Regions from separate parts of the Streptomyces sp. RLA123 genome, predicted to be linked through region 3. Evidence: riboswitches for the same ligand, from Rfam matches in the RefSeq annotation. Region 3 holds a riboswitch; each other region holds the start of a gene.
The links. Region 3 has a riboswitch for cobalamin ahead of RV983_RS27580 (cobalamin biosynthesis protein). Riboswitches for the same ligand answer to the same signal wherever they lie in the genome.

Region 1: linked by a shared signal. The riboswitch ahead of cobN (cobaltochelatase subunit CobN) and the one ahead of RV983_RS27580 (cobalamin biosynthesis protein) in region 3 are both predicted to bind cobalamin.
Region 2: linked by a shared signal. The riboswitch ahead of RV983_RS31215 (prenyltransferase/squalene oxidase repeat-containing protein) and the one ahead of RV983_RS27580 (cobalamin biosynthesis protein) in region 3 are both predicted to bind cobalamin.

The regions. Positions count from the first base shown of each region.
Region 1 covers NZ_JBWDOR010000003.1:4,239,085-4,246,734, reverse strand. Annotated here, with positions in the region: gene cobN (cobaltochelatase subunit CobN) at 1-3,558, opposite strand, end outside; cobalamin riboswitch at 3,589-3,751, opposite strand; gene cobG (precorrin-3B synthase) at 3,812-5,152, shown strand; gene RV983_RS19255 (precorrin-8X methylmutase) at 5,149-5,781, shown strand; gene RV983_RS19250 (precorrin-2 C(20)-methyltransferase) at 5,778-7,268, shown strand; gene RV983_RS19245 (cobalt-precorrin-6A reductase) at 7,284-7,650, opposite strand, start outside.
Region 2 covers NZ_JBWDOR010000003.1:6,813,955-6,821,604, forward strand. Annotated here, with positions in the region: gene RV983_RS31200 (glycoside hydrolase family 18 protein) at 1-161, shown strand, start outside; gene RV983_RS31205 (CAP domain-containing protein) at 234-893, opposite strand; gene cobF (precorrin-6A synthase (deacetylating)) at 1,341-2,096, shown strand; cobalamin riboswitch at 2,278-2,405, shown strand; gene RV983_RS31215 (prenyltransferase/squalene oxidase repeat-containing protein) at 2,508-3,860, shown strand; gene RV983_RS31220 (hypothetical protein) at 3,857-4,777, shown strand; gene RV983_RS31225 (energy-coupling factor transporter transmembrane protein EcfT) at 4,777-5,958, shown strand; gene RV983_RS31230 (ABC transporter ATP-binding protein) at 5,955-7,589, shown strand; gene RV983_RS31235 (ECF transporter S component) at 7,586-7,650, shown strand, end outside.
Region 3 covers NZ_JBWDOR010000003.1:6,043,541-6,051,190, forward strand. Annotated here, with positions in the region: gene cobO (cob(I)yrinic acid a,c-diamide adenosyltransferase) at 1-536, opposite strand, end outside; gene RV983_RS27570 (putative cobaltochelatase) at 536-2,575, opposite strand; gene RV983_RS27575 (cobyric acid synthase) at 2,628-4,139, opposite strand; gene RV983_RS27580 (cobalamin biosynthesis protein) at 4,136-5,146, opposite strand; cobalamin riboswitch at 5,201-5,327, opposite strand; gene RV983_RS27585 (hypothetical protein) at 5,475-5,690, opposite strand; gene RV983_RS27590 (inorganic phosphate transporter) at 5,732-6,964, opposite strand; gene RV983_RS27595 (NAD(P)/FAD-dependent oxidoreductase) at 7,083-7,650, opposite strand, start outside.

The DNA.
Region 1 (7,650 bases), 1.8 Mb from region 3:
GCGCAGGGCCGCGACGACCTCCGGGTCGGGCTCCGCCCACATCCCCCGGGACTCGGCCTCCAGCAGCCGTTCGGCCATGCCGTGCAGGGCCCACGGGTTGGCCTCCTGGAGGAAGGCCCGGTTCTCCGGGTCCATGACGTAGGTGCGGGCCAGCTTGTCGTACATCCAGTCGGCGACGACACCGGTGGTCGCGTCGTAGCCGAAGAGGTAGTCGACGGTCGCGGCCAGTTCGAAGGCGCCCTTGTAGCCGTGCCGCCGCATCGCCTCGATCCAGCGGGGATTGACGACCCGGGCGCGGAACACCCGGGAGGTCTCCTCGACCAGGGAGCGGGTGCGGACGGTCTCGGGGCGGGTGGAGTCGCCGATGTACGCCTCGGGTGAACGCCCGGTCAGCGCACGGACGGTGGCGACCATGCCGCCGTGGTACTGGTAGTAGTCGTCGGAGTCGGCGATGTCGTGCTCGCGGGTGTCGGTGTTCTTCGCGGCCACCGCGATCCGCCGGTAGGCGGTCTCCATCTCCTCCCGCGCCGGGCGGCCGTCGAGACCGCGGCCGTACGCGTAGCCGCCCCAGACCGTGTAGACCTCGGCGAGGTCGGCGTCGCTGCGCCAGTCACGGCTGTCGATGAGCTGGAGCAGGCCCGCGCCGTAGGTGCCGGGACGGGAGCCGAAGATCCGGGTGGTGGCACGCCGTTCGTCGCCGTGGGCGGCGAGGTCGGCGCGGGTGTGCGCGCGGACGAAGTTGGCCTCGCCCGGCTCCTCAAGGCCCGCGACCAGGCGCACGGCGTCGTCCAGCAAGCCCACCACATGGGGGAAGGCGTCGCGGAAGAAGCCGCTGATGCGCAGGGTGACGTCGACACGCGGGCGGCCCAGCTCCTGCGCCGGGACGGCCTCCACGCCGGTCACGCGGCGCGACGCGTCGTCCCACACCGGGCGTACGCCGAGCAGCGCCAGCGCCTCGGCGATGTCGTCGCCCGCGGTGCGCATCGCACTGGTCCCCCACAGCGACAGGCCCACCGACTGCGGCCAGGTGCCGTCGTTGTCCTCGCGGTAGCGGGCCAGCAGCGAGTCCGCCAGCGCCTGCCCGGTATCCCAGGCGAGCCGGCTGGGCACTGCCTTGGGGTCGACGGAGTAGAAGTTGCGGCCGGTCGGCAGGACGTTGACCAGGCCGCGCAGCGGGGATCCCGAGGGGCCGGCCGGCACGAAGCCGCCGTCCAGGGCGTGCACGACGGCGTCGATCTCGTCCGTCGTACGGGCCAGCCGCGGCACGACCTGCCGGGCCGCGAAGTCCAGCACCCGCGCGACCTCCTCGGACAGGCCCTTGGCGACCTCGGCGACCGCCTCCGGGGCCCAGGCGGCGTCCTCCATCGCCTGTACCAGCGCGCGGGCCTGCTCCTCGGCCGCGTCGGCGGTCGTGCGGGTGGCCGCCGACTCGTCCAGGCCCAGGGCCTCGCGCAGTCCGGGCAGGGCGGCGGTGCCGCCCCAGATCTGCCGGGCGCGCAGGATCGCCAGCACCAGGTTGACCCGCGCGGCGCCGGCGGGCGCCTGGCCGAGCACATGCAGGCCGTCGCGGATCTGGGCGTCCTTGATCTCGCAGAGCCAGCCGTCGACGTGCAGCAGGAAGTCGTCGAACTCGGCGTCGTGCGGCCGGTCCTCCAGGCCCAGGTCGTGGTCGAGCCTGGCCGCCTGGATGAGCGTCCAGATCTGGGCGCGCACGGCGGGCAGCTTGGCCGGGTCCATGGCGGCGATCGCGGCGTGCTCGTCGAGCAGCTGCTCCAGACGCGCGATGTCGCCGTAGGAGTCGGCGCGGGCCATCGGCGGCACCAAGTGGTCGACGAGGGTGGCGTGGGCGCGGCGCTTGGCCTGGGTTCCCTCACCGGGGTCGTTGACGAGGAACGGGTAGATCAGCGGCAGGTCGCCGAGGGCCGCGTCGGGGCCGCAGGCGGCGGACAGGGCCGCGTTCTTGCCGGGCAGCCACTCCAGGTTGCCGTGCTTGCCCAGGTGGATCATCGCGTCGGCGCCGAAGCCGCCCTCGGCCTGTGCACTGGCGATCCAGCGGTAGGCGGCCAGGTAGTGGTGGGAGGGCGGCAGATCGGGGTCGTGGTAGATCGCGATCGGGTTCTCGCCGAAGCCGCGCGGCGGCTGGATGACGATCAGCAGATTGCCGCGGCGCAGCGCGGCCAGCACGATGTCGCCCTCCGGGTCGCGGCTGGTGTCCACGAACATCGAGCCGGGCGGCGGACCCCAGTGCCCGGTGACCGCGTCGCGCAGCTCCGCCGGGAGCGCGGCGAACCAGCGGCGGTAGTCGGCGGCCGGGACGCGCACCGGGTTGCGGGCCAACTGCTCCTCGGTCAGCCAGTCCTGGTCGTGGCCGCCCGCCTCGATCAGCGCGCGGATCAGCTCGTCACCGTCGCCCGAGGACAGCCCGGGGATCTCCTCCGCGGGCCCGAAGTCGTAGCCCTCCTCGCGCAGCCGGCGCAGCAGCGCCACCGCGCTGGCCGGGGTGTCCAGTCCCACCGCGTTGCCGATACGGGAGTGCTTGGTCGGGTACGCGGACAGCACCAGCGCGAGGCGGCGCTCCGCGGGCGGTATGTGCCGCAGCCGCGCGTGACGCACGGCGATCCCGGCGACGCGGGCGGCGCGCTCGGGGTCGGGCGTGTAGACCGGCAGGCCGTCCTCGTCGACCTCCTTGAAGGAGAACGGGACGGTGATCAGCCGGCCGTCGAACTCGGGGACGGCGACCTGCGTCGCGGCGTCCATCGGGGACAGCCCCTCGTCGCTCCCCTCCCACACAGCCCGCGAGGAGGTCAGGCACAGCGCCTGGAGCACCGGCACGTCGAGCGAGGTCAGCGCGCCCGCGTCCCACGCCTCCTCGTCGCCGCCGGCGGACGCTTCCGCGGGGCGGGTTCCGCCCGCGGCCAGCACGGTGGTGACGATCGCGTCCACACCGGTCAGCGCGGAGAGCAGTTCCGGCTCGGGTGCCCGCAGCGAGGCGACGTACAGGGGCAGCGCACGGCCCCCGGCCTCCTCGATCGCCACGCAAAGCGCCTCCACGAAGGCGGTGTTGCCGCTCATGTGGTGGGCCCGGTAGTAGAGGACGGCGACCAGCGGGCCCTCGGTGGCGGCCGCGGAGCGCTCCAGGCGGCCCCAGGACGGGGCGGAGGCCGGGGGCTCGAAGCCGTGACCGGACAGCAGCACGGTGTCGGAGAGGAAGCGGGCCAGCTGGGCGAGGTTGGCGGGGCCGCCGTGCGCCAGGTAGGCGTGGGCCTCGGCGGCGGTGCCGACCGGCACCGTGGACAGCTCCATGAGCTGCGCGTCCGGGGCCTGTTCACCGGTGAGCACGACCACGGGGCGCGGGCCGGCGAGCAGCGCATCCAGTCCCTCCTCCCAGGCCCGGCGGCCGCCGAGCAGGCGGACGACGACCAGGTCGGTGCCGTCGAGGAGCGCGGGCAGTTCCCCCGCCGTGAGTCGTGCCGGGTTGGCGAGCCGGTAGGGGACCGGCCCGTCCGCCGCACGGGCGCTGAGCAGATCGGTGTCGGACGTCGAGAGCAGCAGGATCACGTCGGGCGTGCCTTCCTCGGGGTCCGCGCCCCGGGCCGGTGGATGACGGCGGGAGTTCCTGGCTCCCGCGGCCCGGCATTACCCGTGGGCCGCGATGACAGTGGCGGGACCGCACCGGAATCGCACCGGTTTCCTCCCCTGGCGCCGTCGATGGCGTGGGCGCGACCCGAAAGCCGTCCCACTCGCATAGTAAGGGCTGGTGACGTTGCATGGGCCGTACACCTCCCAGGTGCCCGCGGGTATGCTCGCGGCCATGCCCACCGCCCCGGAATCCCCCGTGAACGGCGCCTTCGCCGTGCCCGCGGCGGGGCCCGCCGCCCGCGGGGACGCGTGCCCCGGGGCACTGCGGCTGCACGCCGCCGACGACGGTCCGCTGGCCCGGATCCGCATACCCGGCGGTTTGTTGACGTCCCATCAGGCAAATGTGCTGGCCGACGCCGCCGACGACCTCGGCGACGGCCGTCTCGACCTCACCTCCCGGGGCAATCTGCAACTGCGCGGCCTGCGCGCACCCGGCGCGGCGACCGCCCTCGCCACACGACTGGCCGCCGCGGGACTGCTCCCCTCGTACGCCCACGAACGGGCCCGCAATGTCATCGCCTCTCCCCTCGGCGGCCTCGACGGCAACGGGTACGCCGATGTGGCGGCCTGGGTGGCGGAGTTGGACGCCCTGCTGTGCGCGAGTCCCGCGGCGGCCGGGCTGTCGGGGCGATTTCTCTTCGCCTTCGACGACGGCCGCGGCGATGTCGCCGCACTGGGCGCCGATGTGACGGTGATCGCACGGCCCGGCCGCGCCACCGCCGAACTCCGCCTCGCAGGCACACCCGTCGCCCACGTGCCCGCCGCCGACGCACCCCGCTGGGCGCTGCGCGCCGCCGAGGCCTTCCTCACCCTTGCCGCCGGACACCCCACCCGCGCCTGGCGCCTCGCCGACGTCGACCCCACGGGCGCCCGCACCGCGGGGCTCCTGCCCGGCGCGGACGACCTCCCGCTCCGGAGCGGACCGGCCGGACCCCCAGGCGGGCACCGGGCGGGCCCCGCGCTCGGAGCCGTCCCCCAGCCCGGCGGCGGCACGTGGGTGCTGTCGGCCGGGGTACGGCTGGGGCGGGCGACCGCCGAGGCGTGGCGGGTCCTTGCGGAGGTCGCCGACGCGGCCCTCGGGCAGCTGCGGGTGACGCCGTGGCGCGGCGTGGTCGTGCCGGGCGCAGCGTCGGCCGGAGCACCCGAGGTGCTGGAACGCCTGGCCGGGGCGGGCTTCCTGACCGGCGAGGACTCTCCGTGGCGCGGCGTGACCGCGTGCGCCGGACAGCCCGGCTGCGCCAAGTCCCTCGCGGACGTACGGGCGGACGCCGTGGCCGCGGTGCGCGCCGGGGCCGCAGGTCCCGGACTGCCCCTGCTGCCCGTCCACTTCTCCGGCTGCGCACGCCGCTGCGGCCACCCGGACGGCGCCCGGGCCGACGTCGTGGCCACCGCCGCCGACCGCTACCGCGTCACCGTGGGCGACACCTCCGCGAGCACCTCCGCCCTGGACCTGCCCGCCGCCGTCGCCGCCGCCCGCCGTACGACTCCACCACCACCGAGGACCACGACGTGACCGAGTACGAGAAGGACGGCGCGGAGATCTACCGCCGGTCGTTCGCCATCATCCGCGCCGAGGCGGAACTCGACGCCCTGCCGCCGGACGTCGCGCAGGTCGCCGTCCGCATGATCCACGCGTGCGGCATGACCGACCTCGTCCGCGACCTGGCGTTCAGCCCGTCCGTGGTCGCGGACGCGCGCGCCGCGCTGCGCGCCGGGGCACCGATCCTCTGCGATGTGCAGATGGTCGCCAGCGGCGTCACCCGCAAGCGGCTGCCCGCGGACAACGACGTGGTCTGCACCCTCTCCGATCCCGCCGTGCCCTCGCTCGCCGCCGAACTCGGCACCACCCGCAGCGCCGCCGCGATGGAACTGTGGCGGGACCGCCTGGAAGGCGCCGTCGTCGCCGTCGGCAACGCCCCCACCTCGCTCTTCCGGCTGCTGGAGATGGTCGAGGCGGGCGGCCCCCGGCCCGCGGCCGTCATCGGCGTGCCGGTCGGATTCGTCGGCGCGGCCGAGTCCAAGGACGCCCTGGCCGCCCACCCCGCCGGCCTGGAGTACCTGATCGTGCGCGGCCGGCGCGGCGGCAGCGCGCTCGCGGCCGCCGCCCTCAACGCCCTTGCCACGGAGGACGAGATCATATGACCACCGGCCGTCTGTACGGAGTGGGCCTCGGCCCCGGCGACCCCTCCCTGATGACCGTGCGCGCCGTGGACGTCATCCGCTCCGCCGACGTGATCGCGTACCACTGCGCCCGGCACGGCCGCAGCATCGCCCGCTCGATCGCCGCGGCGCACATCCGCCCCGAGCAGATCGAGGAGCGGCTGATGTACCCCGTGACGACGGAGACCACCGACCACCCCGGCGGCTACCGCGGCGCCCTTGACGACTTCTACGCGGAGTCCGCCGAACTGCTCGCCGCGCACCTCGACGCGGGCCGCACGGTCGCCGTGCTCGCCGAGGGCGACCCGCTCTTCTACGGCTCGTACATGCACATGCACAAGCGGCTCGCCGACCGCTACCCGGCCGAGGTGATCCCCGGCGTCACCTCCGTCAGCGCGGCCGCCGCGCGCATCGGGCGGCCGCTGGTGGAGGGCGACGAGGTGCTGACGATCCTGCCCGGCACCCTGCCGGAGGAAGAACTCGCCGCACGGCTCGCGGCCACCGACGCGGCGGCCGTGATGAAGCTCGGGCGCACCTTCCCCGCCGTGCGCCGCGCGCTGGAAACGGCCGGGCGGCTGGCCGACGCGCACTACGTCGAGCGGGCCACGATGGACGCCGAGCGCCTGGCGATGCTGGCCGACGTCGACCCGGACTCGGTGCCGTACTTCGCCGTCGCGGTGCTGCCCAGCCGGATCGGCGAGCGCCCGGCCCCGCGTCAGGCGGAGGGCGAGGTCGTGGTCGTCGGCCTCGGGCCGGCCGGCCCGATGTGGCTGACGGCCGAGGCGCGCGCCGCGCTCGCCGAGGCGGACGAACTCGTCGGCTACACCACGTACCTGGACCGCGTCCCGGTCCGTCCCGGGCAGCTCCGGCACGCCTCCGACAACCGCGTCGAGGCCGAACGCGCCGAGTTCGCCCTCGATCTCGCGCGGCGCGGACGGCGGGTGGCCGTCGTGTCGTCCGGCGATCCCGGCGTCTTCGCGATGGCGACGGCCGTGCTGGAGGCCGCCTCCGCCGAGCCCTACCTCGACGTGCGGGTGCGGGTGGTGCCCGGCATCACCGCCGCGCAGTCGGCGGCGGCGCTCGCGGGCGCGCCCCTGGGGCACGACTACGCGGTGGTGTCGCTGTCCGACCGGCTCAAGCCCTGGACGGTGATCGAGGAGCGGCTGCGCGCCACGACCGCCGCCGATCTGGTGCTCGCGCTCTACAACCCGGCGTCCCGCAGCCGCCGGGAACAGCTGGAGCAGGCGCTGAAGGTGCTGCGGGAGGGCCGCGCGCCCGGCACCCCGGTGGTCGTCGCGCGCGACGTCGGCGGCCCGGAGCAGGCGGTGCGGATCACCACGCTGGAGGACCTGGACCCGGCGGCCGTGGACATGCGCTGCGTTCTGCTCGTCGGCTCCTCGCAGACCCGCGCGGTTCGGCGCGGCGACGGCACGACGGTGGTGTGGACGCCGCGCCGGTACCCGGCCTGACGCCCCCGCACCGCCTCACGCCCCGCCGCGCAGCCACTCCACAGCGCCCGCCACATCCGGGACGGCCGCGACGCCCGGCGGGGCGGGCGGACGGCGCACGATCACCACGGGCAGGCCGAGTTCGCGGGCGACGGCGAGCTTCGGGGCCGTCGCCGCGCCGCCGCTGTCCTTGGTGACCAGGACGTCGACGCGGTGGCGGGTCATGAGCGCCCGCTCCCCTTCGTGGGTGAACGGGCCGCGGTCCAGGACGACTTCCATGCGCGGCGGGTACGGCGGCTCGGGGGCGTCCACGGACCGCACCAGGAACCAGCGGCCGGCGTCCCCCGCGAAGGCCGCCAGGCCCGTGCGGCCCGTGGTCAGGAACACCCGCCCGCCGAGCGCG
Region 2 (7,650 bases), 770 kb from region 3:
GCTGCGGCGACGAGTGGTGGAGCTACGACACACCGCGCACCCTGCGGGGCAAGGCCGCCTGGGCCAAGGACCAGGGGCTCGGCGGTGCCTTCTTCTGGGAGCTGAGCGGGGACACCTCCGACGGCGAGCTGATCACGGCCCTGGGGCGCGGGCTGCGCTGACCGGCACTCCGTACCCCGCGCACACGCCGAGGGGCCCGGCCGCGATCGCGGCCGGGCCCCGCGGGCGTCACCTCAGCGGGATGCGCCGAAGTCCTGGGTCCAGTAGCTGCCCGGCTGCGCCAGGCCGACTCCTATTTCCTTGAAGGAGCAGTCCAGCATGTTCCGCCGGTGACCGGGGCTGTCCATCCAGCCCTTCATCACGGACGAGGGGGAGGAGTAGCCGTACGCCACGTTCTCGCCGTAGGACCGCCAGTTGTAGCCGGCGGCGCTGATGCGGTCCGAGGGGGTGGAGCCGTCCGAGCCCGTGTGCGACATGTTCTCGTGCTCGGCCATGTCCGCGCTGTGCTCCTGGGCGGCGTCGGTGAGTCTGCCGTTGAGCTTCACCGCGGAGCAGCCGGCCTTGGCGCGTTCCTGGTTCACCAGCTTCACCACCGTGGCGACGTTCCCGGTCAGGGCGCCGGACGGTGCCGTGCCGGGCGCCTGCGAGGGGGCGGAAGCCGGAGGTGCGGGAGCCTCGGGGGCGGAGGAGGGGGCGCCGGCCCCGCCGCCGTGCGACCACTGGCCGCCCCAGCGCGCGTCCTGCCAGTGCCCGTGGGACCACGCGCCGTGCCGCGCGTTCTGCTGAGGGCTGTCGATGGATGCCATGGCGACCGAGGGCACTCCCACGGCGGCGACGGCGAGAGCGGCGACGACGATCTTGCGATGGCGCGTCTTCCGGCGGTGGTTCGTCATTGCGTGACCTCACTCGGTGGTTCGGCGTCCGTATTCACATCCCGCCTGAGCTGCGATGACGCCGTGCGGGCTCGGCCATTGTGCGGACGGTCCCGAGAGCGGGGCAATGGAAGATCGTTACTACGCCGAGTCGTAGCGAAGACGATCCTTGCGCTGCGAAGCGAGGCATGCGTGTGCCCGTTCGGCGCCTTGTTGTGAAAATCTGACGTCCCTTCAGGATGCCGTCCGCGTCGGGCGGACGGCCGGAAGCGACACGCGGATCGCAGACGGTCCGTCCTCCTGTGCGTGAAATGTCCGGTGCGGTAGGGATGGCTCGCATATGCCGTTCGGGGCCGTCTACTATGCGGTGCCGTAATCGCCCCGTCCGGGGTGACGGAGTTCACAGGGGGCTCGGGAACAGGTCGGGCAGGGCGGCGTACGAGGGCCAACACGCGGCACAATCGCCCCATGCGACACATACGCGTGATCGGTATCGGCGCCGGCGACCCCGACCACCTCACCCTCCAGGCAGTCAAGGCGATCGCCGGGACCGACGTCTTCCTCGTCCTGGGCAAGACCGGCGAACGCCAGGAACTCGTCCGGCTGCGCCACCGCATGCTGGAGGAGCACGCCCGCCCGGGCCACCGCGTCGTGGAGGTTCCCGACGCCGAGCGCGACCGCACCGCCCCCGGCTACCCGGCGGCCGTCGAGGACTGGCGCCGCCGCCGGGCCGACGTGGTGGAGCACCTCCTCGCGGAGCGGGTCGGCCCGGAGGAGACCGCGGCCTTCCTCGTCTGGGGCGACCCCGGGCTGTACGACAGCGTCATCGCCGTCCTCGACGACGTCCGCGCCCGCACGGACGCGACCGCCTTCACCTACGAGGTGATCGCCGGCATCAGCAGCGTCTCCGTCCTGGCCGCCCGCCACCGCACGACGCTCACCCGCGTCGGCCGCCCCCTCCAGATCACCACCGGCCGCCGGCTCGCCGAGGGCGGCATCCCCGAGGGTGTCGACGACGTCGTCGTCATGCTCGACGGCGAAGCGGCCTTCGCCGGGATCGATCCCGAGGGTGTCGAGATCCACTACGGCGCCTACCTGGGCACCGACGACGAGATCCTCGTCTCCGGCCCGCTCGCGGAGACCGCCGGGCGCATCCGCGAGCTGCGGGCCGAGGCGCGGGCGCGCAAGGGCTGGATCATGGACACCTACCTGCTGCGCCGCTGACCCGCACCGCGGGTCCCAGGGGTCCCGGGGGAGTCGGCTCCTGTCTTGCCGGGAACGCGGCCGAGGGGCGGGGGAGTTCGGCTTCCGCGGGCGGGGCGGACGGACGTTGCCGCAGGTGATGGGCGCGTGGGTGTTGTCACACTCGCGGGTGCCGCCTTGAAGCGGCGCGTCCCCGGGACATAACCTTCCCTCCGCCTCTGGTGGGGGAAGCCGGTCGAATTCCGGCGCTGGCCCGCAACGGTGGGCCGCGCGGCATCCGTGATGCCGTCCGCGGCGAGCCCGATGACCCGTCGGCGGCGCTGGTTCTCATCCGTCGCGGTCACGGGACGAGGCCCCTGGGCACGGCCGCCCGCCTACCGCGCGGCCGCACTCGCGGGGTGCGTCCCGAAGGCCACCGTTCAGGAGGCTTCGTTGCGCATATCCGGCCGCACGGTCGCTCCCGCGCTCATCACCGCCGCCCTTGTCGCCCTGCCGGCGACGCCCGCAGCGGCCGCCCCGGCCGTGCCGTCGGATGCCGCGGCCGCGGCCGGATGGGCGGGCCGCCAGCTGAAGGACGGCGACCACGTCGAGGGCGACTTCGGCGCCGACCCCGGCCTCACGGCCGACGTCGTACTGGCCCTGTCGGCCACGCGTACGGGCAAGGGCGAGACCACCGCCGCGACCGACTGGCTGGCCGCGCACGCCGAGTCCTACCTCACCGGTGACACGCCCGGCGACATCTACGCGGGGTCGCTCGCGAAGCTCGCGCTGGTGGCCGAGGCGGGCCACCGCGACCCGGGAGCGTTCGCGGGCCGCGACCTGATCGCGCAGCTCAACTCCCGTATGCAGCCCAGCGGCCGCTTCACCGACCACGCCACCTTCGGCGGCACCGAGGTCAACGACTACTCCAACACGCTGACGCAGTCGCTGGCCCTGATCGCGCTGAAGCGGGACGGCGCCGCCGTGCCCGTCGAGGCCGTGGACTTCCTGCTCGCCAACCAGTGCGCCGACGGCGGCTTCCCGGTCTTCTTCCCGGACGCCGCCGCGGACTGCGCCTCCGACGCGGACGGCACCGGGATGGTCGTGCAGGCCCTGCTCGCCGCGGGCCACCAGGACGCTGCCGCGGGCAAGGCGCTGGACTGGCTGGTGAAGAAGCAGGGCAAGGACGGTGGATTCGCCGGCACGGGTCCGACCGCGGTCGTGAACGCCAACTCCACCGCCCTGGCGACCCAGGCCCTGCGGGCCGGCGGGCGCGGCGCGGCCGCCGGCAAGGGCGCGGACTGGCTGCGCGAACGTCAGGTCGGCTGCGGCGGCGCGGCCAAGGACCGCGGCGCGGTGGGCTACCAGGAGGCCAAGGCCGACGGCAGCGCGCTGCGCGCCACCGTGCAGGCGGTGACGGCACTGTCCGGGATCTCGTACGCGACCGTGGACGGCGCGGGCGCGACGGACGGACTGGCGACCCTGGACTGTTCGTCACCGAGCCCTACGGCCAGTGACTCCGCCACCGCCTCACCCACCGCCACCGGTGAGCCCACCGCGCCGGGCGGTTCCGCGACCCCCACCGGCACGGCGACCCCCTCCGCCTCCGCCTCCGCATCGGCCACGCCGAGCGCCACGGCGCAGGCCCCCGCCGGTTCGACGACCTCGGGCGGTACGGGAGGCACGCTGGCCAGCACCGGCACCTCCGTGCTGCCGCAGGCGGCGGGTTCGGCGGCACTCGTGGCAGCCGGCGCCGCGATCGTGGTCGCCGTGCGGCGGCGCCGCTCCGCGGGAACCCGGGCGTGATCCGGCAGGGCTCGGCGGCGCTGGCGGTCTGCGCCACCGCGGCCGCGGCGCTGCTGTGGCCCGCCGCCGCCCCGGCCGGTGCGGCAGGCGGCTGCTCCGGCGTGCTGGTCGTCGTGGAGGACCGTGGGGTCCCGGACGCCCCGTACCCGAGCCGGACCGGATGCGCGCCGTCACCGCAGAGCGGCATCCAGGCACTGCAACAGGCTGGCTTCTCGGTGCGGCTGGGCTCCGGTCCCTACGGCGGCGGCTTCGTCTGCGCGCTGGACGGCGCACCCGGCACGGGATGCGCGGCGGTGGACAAGGACACGTACTGGTCGTACTGGTACATGCTCCCCGGGACCAGCGACTGGGTGTACGGCGCGGCCGGACCGGCCGGCCGCACCCCGGTCAAGGGCGGCATCGACGCGTGGGTGTGGCAGGACTCCGGTGCCAACGAACCTCCGTCGCCGCGCAGCGCGGTCACGCCGACGCCGAAGCCGACGCCCCGTCCGGCTCATACCACCGCGAAGCCCGGCGGAGGTACGTCGGGCAGCGGGACTGGCGAATCGTCAGGTAACGGCGCGGGCGGATCCGGCAACGGCGGGTCCGGCGGCGCTGCCTCGCACCCGGCCGTGAGCGCGCGTGCGAGTGGCAAGGGCGCGACGCCCCGTCCCTCCGCGAGCCGGAGCGCCGCAGCCTCCCAGAGCCCCGACCCGAGCCCGTCCGCCGGCTCCCGCACCGGACCGGCCGGCACCACGAGCACTCCCGGCGCGGCCGCGACCGTACGCGGGGTGCCGTCGGCCGGCGCCGCCTCCGGCGAACAGCGCTGGAACGGCTGGCCGCTGGTGGCCGGCACCCTCGCGGTCGCGGCCCTGGCCGGCGCCGCCGTCGTCCGGGCCCGCCGGCGCGACCGCAGGACCCCGGAGGTGTCGGGCTGATGCCGCGCCCCGGCGCGCGGCTGCTGCTGCCCCGCCAACTCCATCCGTTCGCCTGGTGGGCCTGGGCCCTCGGGCTCGCCACCGCCGCGAGCCGCACCACCAACATCCTGCTGCTGGCCCTCCTGGGCGCCGCGGCCGGCTATGTGGTGGCCGCCCGCCGCACCCGCGCGCCCTGGGCGGCCGCCTACGGCGTCTTCCTGAAACTGGCCGTCGCGGTGGTGCTGCTGCGGCTGGTGCTCCAGTCCCTGCTCGTCGGCTACGGCGGCACCACCGTGCTGCTCGACCTGCCCGCGATACCGCTGCCGTCGTGGATGAGCGGCGTCAGGCTCGGCGGCCCGGTGACCGCGGAAGCGGTGTACTCGGCGTTGTGCGACGGCGTACGCCTGGGCGTCATGCTGCTGTGCTTCGGCGCCGCCAACGCGCTGGCCAGTCCCGCCCGGCTGCTGCGGGCGCTGCCGCGCGCACTGCACGAACTCGGCGTCGCCGTCACCGTGGCGCTCAGCGCGGCGCCGCAACTGGTCGCCGCGGTCGGCCGGGTACGCCGTGCCCGGCGGCTGCGGGCGCTGCCGGTCCGCGGACTGCGCGGCACGCTCTCCATCGCCGCCCCCGTGCTCGAAGAGGCCCTGGACCGCGCGCTCGCCACCGCCGCCGCCCTCGACGCGCGCGGGTACGGGCGGCGTGCGGCCGTGCCGGCCGGGCGGCGCGCCGCCGTCCACGCGCTGCTGCTGGGCGGCCTGGCCTCCGTCGTCGTCGGTGTCTACGGCCTCCTGGACTCCTCGACCACCGTCCCCGTCGGCCCGCTGGGTGCGGTGACCACGGGCCACGCCGGTCCTGTCCTGCTGGCCATCGGGCTGCTCGGCTGCGTCACCGGAATGCGCCTGGGCGGCGCCGCCGTCCAGCGCACCCGCTACCGCCCCGATCCGTGGGCGCTTCCCGAAGGGGCGACCGTCGCGAGCGGCGCCCTCGCCGCGCTCTGCTTCGTCCTCACCTCACCCGCGACCGCGCTCGCCCCGGACCCGTGGTCCCTCCAGCCGCCGGGCCTGCCGCTGCTCGCGGCCGCCGGAGTGCTCTGCGCCCTGCTGCCCGCCCACCTCACCCCGCCACCGCCGGGCGACCACGACCGGGCCCCCGCCTCCCGCGGACCGGGGCGGCCCACCGACCAGCCGAGGAAACATCCGTGAACGCCGTCCACTGGGAGCAGGTCTCCTTCCGCTATCCGCGCGCGACCGCGCCGGTGCTCGCCGGGGTCGACCTGGCCGTGCCCGACGGGGAACTCGTGCTGGTCGTGGGTGCCACGGGCAGCGGCAAGTCCACGCTTCTGCGCACCGTCAACGGGGCCGTCCCGCACGCGACCGGAGGCACGCTGTACGGCACCGTGACCACCGCGGGCCGGGACACCGCCGCGCACGCCCCGCGCGACCTCGCGGACGCCGTCGGCGTGGTGCCGCAGCGCCCGGCGGACGCCTTCGTGGCCGACACCGTCGAGGAGGAGATCGCCTACGGACTCGAGTGCCTGGCGCTGCGGCCCGAGGCGATGCGCCGCCGGGTGGAGGAGACCCTCGACCTGCTGGGGCTGGCCGACCTGCGGTCCCGGTCCCTCCAGGCACTCTCGGCCGGCCAGCAGCAACGGGTCGCGCTGGCCGCCGCGTTCGCGGCGCAGCCCGGACTGCTGGTGCTGGACGAGCCGACCAGCGCCCTCGACCCGCCGGCCGCCGAGGAAGTGCTCGCGGCCCTGACCCGGCTCGTGCACGACCTCGGCACGACGGTGCTGCTCGCCGAGCACCGGCTGGAGCGGGTGGCGCAGTACGCGGACGCCGCCCTGCTGGTGCCCGGCGGCGGCGAACCCGTGCGCTACGGCGCGACGGCCGACGTCCTGGCCGACGCGCCGGTGGCACCGCCGGTCGTGGAACTGTCCCGGCTGCTGGGCTGGCGGCCCGTGGCGCTGAGCGTGCGCGACGCCCGCCGCAGGGCAGCCGGCCATCCGCTGCTCGGAGCGGCGCCGGTGGCGCGTGACACGCCGGCGCAGGGCGAGGCGGTCGCCTCACTGCGCGGGCTGGTGGCGCACCACGGACCGGTGCCCGCGCTGCGCGGGGTCGACCTCACGCTCCACGAGGGACGGGTCACCGCGCTCATGGGCCGCAACGGCGCCGGCAAGTCGACCCTTCTGGCGTGCCTGGCAGGACTGCACCGCCCCACCGCCGGCGAGGTGCGCGTGGCCGGTGAGAACCCCCTCAAGCTGAAGCGCCGTCAGATCGCGGCGGCCGTCGGCATGGTGCCCTCGGACCCCGGTGACCTGCTGCTCGCCGACCGGGTCGACCGCGAGTGCGCGGGCGCCGACCGCGAGGCCGGAGCCGCGCCCGGGACCACGGCCGCGCTGCTGGAACGACTGGTTCCGGGGATCGATCCGCAGGCCCACCCGCGCGCCCTCTCCAGCGGCCAGCGGCTCGCCCTGGCCCTGGCCGTGCTCCTCGCCCGCCGCCCGAAACTGCTGCTGCTGGACGAGCCGACGCGCGGCCTGGACTATCCCGCCAAGGCCCGCGCCACCGAGATCCTGCGGCAACTGGCCGCCGAGGGGCACGCGGTGCTGCTGGTCACCCACGACGTGGAACTCGCCGCCGCGGCGGCCGACCGCGTCGCGGTCCTCGCCGACGGCGAGATCGTCGCCGACGAGGACGCCGTCGCGGCACTGGCCGCCTCACCCGCGTTCGCCCCGCAGACCGCCAAGGTCCTCGCACCGGCGCCGCTGCTCACCGTCGACGAGGCCCGCGTCGCGCTCCAGGCGCTCGGCACGGCGCAGGGGACCCCGGCATGAGCGGCGCACCAACGCCCGCCGACGACGGGCACGTTCTGCACCTGGCCGCCCGCACCCCGGG
Region 3 (7,650 bases):
ACCAGGTCCGCGAAGTCCAGCAGTGGCTGCGGGACGTTGCGGCCGGTGACGACGACGTGCTGGGTGCCGGGCCGCTCGCGCAGCACCGACACCACCTCCTCGGTGTCGATCCACCCCCAGTGCAGGGGGTACGCGAACTCGTCCAGTACGTACAGCCGGTAGGTCTCGGCGGCCAGGTCCCGCTTGACCTGCTCCCAGCCCTCGCGCGCCGCGTCCTCGCTCGCCATGATGTCGTGGATGTCCCGCTGCACCCAGGACCAGCCCTCGCCCATCTTGTGCCAGGCGACCGTGCCGCCCTCACCGGACGCGCCGAGCACGCGCAGCGCCCGCTCCTCGCCGACCTTCCACTTCGCCGACTTGACGAACTGGAACACCCCGACCGGCCAGCCCTGGTTCCACGCCCGCAGCGCGAGTCCGAAGGCCGCCGTCGACTTCCCCTTGCCGGTGCCCGTGTGCACCATGACCAGCGGCCGGTTGCGGCGCTGGCGCGTGGTCAGCCCGTCCTCCGGCACGACGCTCGGCTGTCCCTGTGGCATTACGCGGCCCTCCGTACGTCCCGCACCAGTGCCGCGACGCTGTCCGCGCGCAGCTCGTCCAACGTCACCGCGGTGCCGTGCAGTTCGCGCGCCAGCACACCCGCGAGCCCCAGCCGCACCGGCCCGGTCTCGCAGTCGACGACCACCGACGCGACGCCCCCGGCCGCCAGCAGGCGGGCGGCCCGCGACGCCAAAGGCAGCGGCTCGGGGCCGCCGGTCGCCCGGCCGTCGGTGACGACCACCAGCAGCGGGCGGCGCGAGGGGTCCCGCAGCCGCTCCACGCGCAGCACGTCGTGTGCCTTGAGGAGCCCGGCCGCCAGCGGGGTACGGCCGCCCGTGGGCAGCTTCTCCAGGCGTGCCGCGCCCGCGTCCACCGACGAGGTCGGCGGCAGGGCCAGTTCGGCGCCGGTGCCGCGGAAGGTGATCAGCCCGACCTTGTCGCGCCGCTGGTAGGCGTCCAGCAGCAGCGAGAGCACCGCGCCCTTCACGGCGCCCATGCGCCGCCGGGCCGCCATCGAGCCGGACGCGTCCACCACGAACAGGACGAGGTTTCCCTCGCGGCCCTCGCGCACCGCCTCGCGCAGGTCGTCCCGGCGGATCACCAGCCCCGGTCCGCCGCGGCCGCGGGCCCGCTGGTGCGGCGCGGCGGCCTGCACGGTCGCGGCCAGGTGCAGCTTGGTCAGCGTGCCCCGCGGCTGCCGGGCGCCTGTGGTCCTGCCGTGCGCGGTCCGGGCCCGGGACCGGCGGCCCGCGGCGCCCTCGCCGAGGCCCGGCACGGTCAGGGCGCGTGCCGCGAACGGCTCCGCCGAGGGCACCGCCGCCTGCTCGCGGGGAGCAGCGGCGCCGGGCGCGGCACCGGGAGTGCTGTCCGGGGCGGTGCCGGTGTCCGAAGGGGCGTCCGGCGTACCGTCGCCGTCCTGCGGCGGCTGCCCGCCCCCGTCGGGACCGCCGTCGCCACCGTCGCCGTCACCGCCGTCGCCGTCGCCGCCGTCCGGGCCGGGGTCCGGATCGGGGTCCTCGTCCCCGCCGCGGTGCTGCTCCAGCGTCTCGTCGAGCTTGTCCTCGTCCATGCCCGGCGCGTCGAAGGGGTTGCGGCGCCTGCGGTGCGGCAGTGCGAGCAGGGCGGCCTGCCGCACGTCCGGGTCGGTCACCTCCGTGCGACCCGCCCAGGCGGCCAGCGCGGTCGCCGTCCGTGCCATGACGATGTCCGCGCGCATGCCGTCCACCTCGAAGGCGGCGCATGTCGCCGCTATCTGGCGCAGCGAGCCGTCGCCGAGGCGGACCGAGGGCAGCAGCTCGCGCGCCGACGCGATCCGCGCCCGCAGCGAGCCCTCCTCGGCCTCCCACTTGGCGGCGAACGCCGCCGGGTCCTCGTCGTACGCCAGCCTGCGGCGCACGACCTCCACCCGCTCGTCGGTCTCCCGCGACGCCCGGACCTCGACGGTCAGCCCGAAGCGGTCCAGCAACTGCGGGCGCAGTTCGCCCTCCTCGGGGTTCATCGTGCCCACGAGGAGGAACCGCGCGGCATGGCGCACGGAGACGCCCTCCCGCTCGACATAGGACGCGCCCATCGCGGCGGCGTCCAGCAGCAGGTCGACGAGGTGGTCGTGGAGCAGGTTCACCTCGTCCACGTACAGCACGCCGCGGTGCGCGTCGGCCAGCAGGCCCGGCTCGAAGGCCTTCACGCCCTCCGCCAGCGCCCGTTCGATGTCCAGCGCCCCGACCAGGCGGTCCTCGGAGGCGCCCACCGGCAGCTCCACCATCCGCGCCGGCCGCGACGCGGGCCCGGCCCCTGAACGGTGCGGGCCGTCCGGGCACGCCGGGTCCGGCGCCGCGGGATCACAGCTGAAGCGGCAGCCCGCGACCACGTCCACCCGCGGCATCAGCGCCGCCAGCGCCCGCACCGCCGTGGACTTCGCCGTGCCCTTCTCGCCGCGCACCAGCACGCCGCCCACGGCCGGGCTCACCGCGTTCAGCAGCAGCGCCAGCCGCAGGTCCTCCATCCCGACGATCGCGGTGAAGGGATAGGGGGTGCTCACGCGGCTGCCTCCTCGTTGGTACGGGCATCAGGGCACGGGCGGGGCGGGCGGTTCACGGCGCGCCCGGAGGGACGAAGGGGAGACCGGGCGGGGGCCCGGATTCGATGAGGCGGAGCAGGGCGTCGGTGTCGGCGTGCTCCTCGACGAGGTCGCCGAGACGGTCGAGCTGCTCCTCGCGCAGCGCCGCGAACGCCGTGTCCGGTGCCGGGACGAAACGGCGTCCGGCCGCGTCGGCGACGCGGCGCAGGAAGGCGCGGCGGAAGCCGTCGCTCTCCAGGGAGCCGTGCCAGTGGGTACCCCAGACGGAGCCGGTGCGGCAGCCGTCGAGAAACGGTTCGTCGCCGCCGCGGACGTCGGCGACGCCGTGGTGGATCTCGTACCCCTCGACGGTCTCGCCCCAGGCCGTGCCGGACGGCCGGGCCAGGGTCTTGCCGGGCGCGAAGCGCACCCGTACCGGCAGCAGGCCGAGGCCCGGTACGAGGCCGGCCCGCGACTCGACCGGGTCGTCGATCGACTCGGCCAGCATCTGGAAGCCGCCGCAGATCCCGAGGACCGGGCGGCCCTGCGCCGCGCGCCGCACGATGGCGTCGGCCAGTCCGCGCCGGCGCAGCCATTCCAGCGCCTTGACGGTCCCCCGGGTGCCGGGCAGGACGACGAGGTCGGCGTCCGCGAGCTCCTCGGGCCGGTCGACGAAGCGCACGAGGACGCCGGGTTCGGCCGCGAGGGCGTCGACGTCGGTGAAGTTGGACATCAGGGGGACCGCGGCGACGGCGACCCGCAGCACGTCCTCGCCGTGCGGCGGTGCCGTGTCCGACTCCCGCACGGTGCCGCGCAGCGACATGCGCAGCCCGTCCTCCTCGTCGATCCCGAGGCCGTGCCGGAACGGCAGGACACCGTAGAAGCGGCGTCCGGTCAGACCGCGCAGCATCTCCAGCCCGGGTTCCAGCAGCGAGACGTCGCCGCGGAACTTGTTGACGAGGTAGCCGCAGACCAGCTCCTGGTCCTCGGGGCTCAGCAGCGCGGTCGTGCCGAAGAAGGACGCGAAGACCCCGCCCCGGTCGATGTCGCCGACGACGACCACCGGCAGCCGCGCCGCCCTGGCCAGGCCCATGTTGACGATGTCGCCGTGCCGCAGGTTGATCTCGGCGGGGCTGCCCGCGCCCTCGCAGATGACGGCGTCGTGGCGGGAGCGGAGCTCCTCCAGGCAGGCGGTGACGGTCTCCAGCAGTTCCGAGCGGCGCCCGTTGTGGTAGCCGCGTGCGCTCATCTCGCCCACCGGGCGGCCCATCAGCACGACCTGGCTCGTGCGGTCGCCGCCCGGTTTGAGCAGCACGGGGTTCATCAGCGCGGAGGGCTCCACGCGCGCGGCCTGAGCCTGCATGGCCTGCGCGCGGCCGATCTCGGCGCCCTCGCGCGTCACATACGAGTTCAGCGACATGTTCTGCGCCTTGAACGGGGCCACGGACACGCCCCGGCGGGCCAGCCAGCGGCAGATGCCGGCGGTGACGACGCTCTTGCCCGCGTCCGAGGTGGTGCCGGCCACCAACAGCGCTCCGCCGCTCATGCGTTCCCCCTCCGGACCGGCCGGTGCGAGGTCCACCGGTGCCAGGCCAGCCGGCCCCCGGCCGTGGCCACCAGGGCCAGCGCGCTCACCCGCCGCGACAGCCGCACCGCCCGCTCGATGTCCGCCACCTCCACCGTCCGGTTGCCGGCGCCGAGTACGGGCCGGTGCTCGATCCGGCCCCCGTACGTCAGCGTCCCCCCGAGCCGTACGCTCAAAGCCCCCGCGAACGAAGCCTCCACGGGCCCGGCGTTGGGGCTCGGGTGCCGGCCGCCGTCCGCGTGCCAGGCGCGCCACGCGCCGCGCCGGTCGGGGCCCGCCAGTACGGTGAGCGCGGCGGTCAGCCGGGCACCGGGGAAACCGGCCACGTCGTCAAGCCGGGCGGACGCCCAGCCGAACCGGCGGAAGCGCGGCGACCTGTGACCGACCATCGCGTCGAGGGTGTTGACCGCGCGGAAGCCCACGAGCCCCGGCACGCCGCCCAACGCGCCCCACACCAGGGCGCCGACGACGGCGTCGGAGGTGTTCTCGGCGACCGACTCGACGACCGCCCGGGCCATCTGCCGCTCGTCCAGGGCCTGCGGGTCCCGCCCGCACAAGTGGGGCAGCCGGGCCCGCGCCGCCGCGGTGTCCCCGGCGGCCAGGGCGGCGCCGATCGTCCGTGCCTCACGCGCCAGCGACGTACCGCCGAGCACCGCCCACGTCGAGGCGGCGGTCAACGCCACGGACGCGGCGGGGGAGCGGCGTACGGCGCGTGCGGCCCCCGCGGCCCCCGCGGCGGCCGCCGCGGCGCCCCCGGCGCACAACGCGGTGTAGAGGGCGCCCCGGCCGCGGTGGTCCTGCCACAACGCGCGCTCCAGTGCGCCTGCCGCGCGCCCGAAGGCGGCCACCGGATGCCCGCGTCGCGGGTCGGCGAGGGCGAGATCGGCCAGCCAGCCGAGAGCCGCCCCGGCGGCGAAGACCGACGGCGCGGCAGAGCCGGCGTCGGGTGTACGGCGACTGCCGCCCATCGCAGGTGTCCTCACTCAGGGTCCGCGCCCTGGCTCGACGTGACCGGCGGTGAGAGTCTCCTGGCTCCCGGATCGGCGGCACCCCCGGCCTTCCAGCCCGTGGTACGGGCCGTGGCCGCTGGTGGAGGCGCGCTCCCCGGTGACAGTGGCGGGACCGCGCCGGATTTTCACCGGACTTCCTCTCCTGCCGCCGTGTGGCGGTTCCGATACCACCACGCTCCGCTCCGGCCCGTCAACTCGTCCCGAAGCGGCCCGGAAAGGCGGAAACCCCAGCTCACGACCGGAAGGGCCGGGAGCTGAGGCCGAGTTCGCACCGCGTTCCGGGGCGTCAGGAGACGATCAGGAAGATCCCGTACGCCACGGCCGCCGCGCACAGCGCGAAGCACGCGTACGCGCCCGCGCGCGACACGGCGCCCTGACCGCCCCCGGCCGCGGCCGGCCGGGACAGGCCGACGATGCCGAGGGTGAAGAGGCCGACGAGGCCGACGGTGACGGCGAGACTGACGCCGAAGACGGAGCCGAGGGCCGCCCAGTCGATGTGCATGCTGCTGTGTCCTTCCGGGACCGGTGGGGCGGTGCCCGCCGTCAGGCGGTGGCCTTGGCGTGGCCGGTGTCGGCGGGCGGGCCGGCCGGGGTGAGGGCGCCCGCGGGCGGCGGCATCACGGCGGCGACGGCCGCGGTGACAATGCCCGACTGCCCGGCGTCCGTGTCCGCGCCGTCGTCGTTGACGTTGGTGTGGTCGACCGGCCTGCGGCGCGCGGCCACCCAGATCGCGGCGCACACGGCGAGCCCCAGCACGGCGACCGCGGTGACGCCGGCGTCACCCTGGTCCGCCAGGAGCGCGGCGCCGGCCGCGACCAGGCCGGCGGCCGGCAGGGTCAGCGCCCATGCGGCGGCCATGCGGCCCGCGGTGCTCCAGCGCACGACGCCGCCCCTGCGGCCCAGACCGGCGCCCATCACGGAACCGGAGCAGACCTGCGTGGTGGACAGGGAGAAGCCGAGGTGGGAGGAGGCCAGGATGACCGCCGCGGCGCCGGTCTGGGCGGCGAAGCCCTGCGGCGGCTGGATGTCGGTGATGCCCTTGCCCATGGTGCGGATGATCCGCCAGCCGCCGATGAACGTGCCGAGCGCGATGGCCAGGCCCGCCGAGACGATGACCCACAGCGGCGGGTCGGAGTCCGGGGCGACGACGTTGCCGGCGATGAGGGCGAGGGTGATGACGCCCATGGTCTTCTGGGCGTCGTTCGTGCCGTGCGCGAGGGAGACCAGGCCCGCCGAGGCGATCTGGCCGGCCCGGTAGCCCTTGGCGGTCGCGGCCGGGTCGCTGCCGCGGCTGATGCGGTAGGTCAGGCGGGTCGCCAGCAGTGCGGCGACCCCGGCGACGACCGGCGCGCAGACGGCCGGGACGAGCACCTTCATGACGACCGCGTCGCCGTTGACCGCCCCGAACCCCGCCGACGCGACGGAGGCGCCGATCAGACCGCCGAACAGGGCGTGCGAAGAACTGGAGGGGAGCCCCGCCAGCCAGGTCAGCAGATTCCAGACGATGGCGCCGACCAGCCCGGCGAAGATGACCTCGGGCTTGATCCCCGCGGTCTCGTCGAGGATCCCTCCGGAGATCGTCTTGGCGACTTCCACCGACAGGAACGCCCCGACCAGGTTCAGGACGGCGGACATCGCCACCGCCGTCCGGGGGCCCAGTGCGCCAGTGGAGATGGTGGTGGCCATCGCATTGGCGGTGTCGTGGAAACCGTTCGTGAAGTCGAACACGAGTGCGGTGATAATCACGATTCCGATCAGGAGCGTGATGTGTTCCATGTACCCAGGCATTCGTTCGATCCGACAGTGGCGGTGGCGACCGTACGGAGTCCGGGTGAACGGAAAGTTAACGATGGGAATCCTGGGGGTGCTGGGTTCCCCGGTCCCCGCGCGGCCGCTACTGACGCCCCGAAATCCGGTCGGCCGCCCGGGCGAGGGCGTCCGTCTCCGTACTGCGGCCGGACTGTTCGCGCCGGTCGGCGGCGCGGTAGGCCGCGTAGAGGCCGCGCACGCCGATCCAGCGGAACGGTTCGGGCTCCCAGCGGCGGACGCGGTGGTGCACCCAGGGCAGGGCCGTCAGCTCCGTGCCGTGGCCCTGTCCGGAGTCGAGCTGCACCAGGTCCCGCAGTGTGCGGGCCGCCAGGTTCGCCGTGGCCACACCGCTGCCGACATAGCCGCCCGCCCAGCCGAGCCCCGTCGAACGGTCCAGCTCCACCGTCGCGCACCAGTCGCGCGGCACGCCCAGCACGCCCGACCACGCGTGGTCGATCCCGACGCGTCCCGCTGCGGGGAAGAAGCGCACCAGGACCTCGCGCAGCGCCTCGACCGTCTCCGGCCGGGTGCGCCCGTCGTCGTCGGTGCGCGAGCCGAAGCGGTACGGCACCCCGCGGCCGCCGAGGGCGATCCGGTCGTCGGCCGTGCGCTGGGCGTACATATAGGCGTGCGCCATGTCGCCCAGGGTCTCG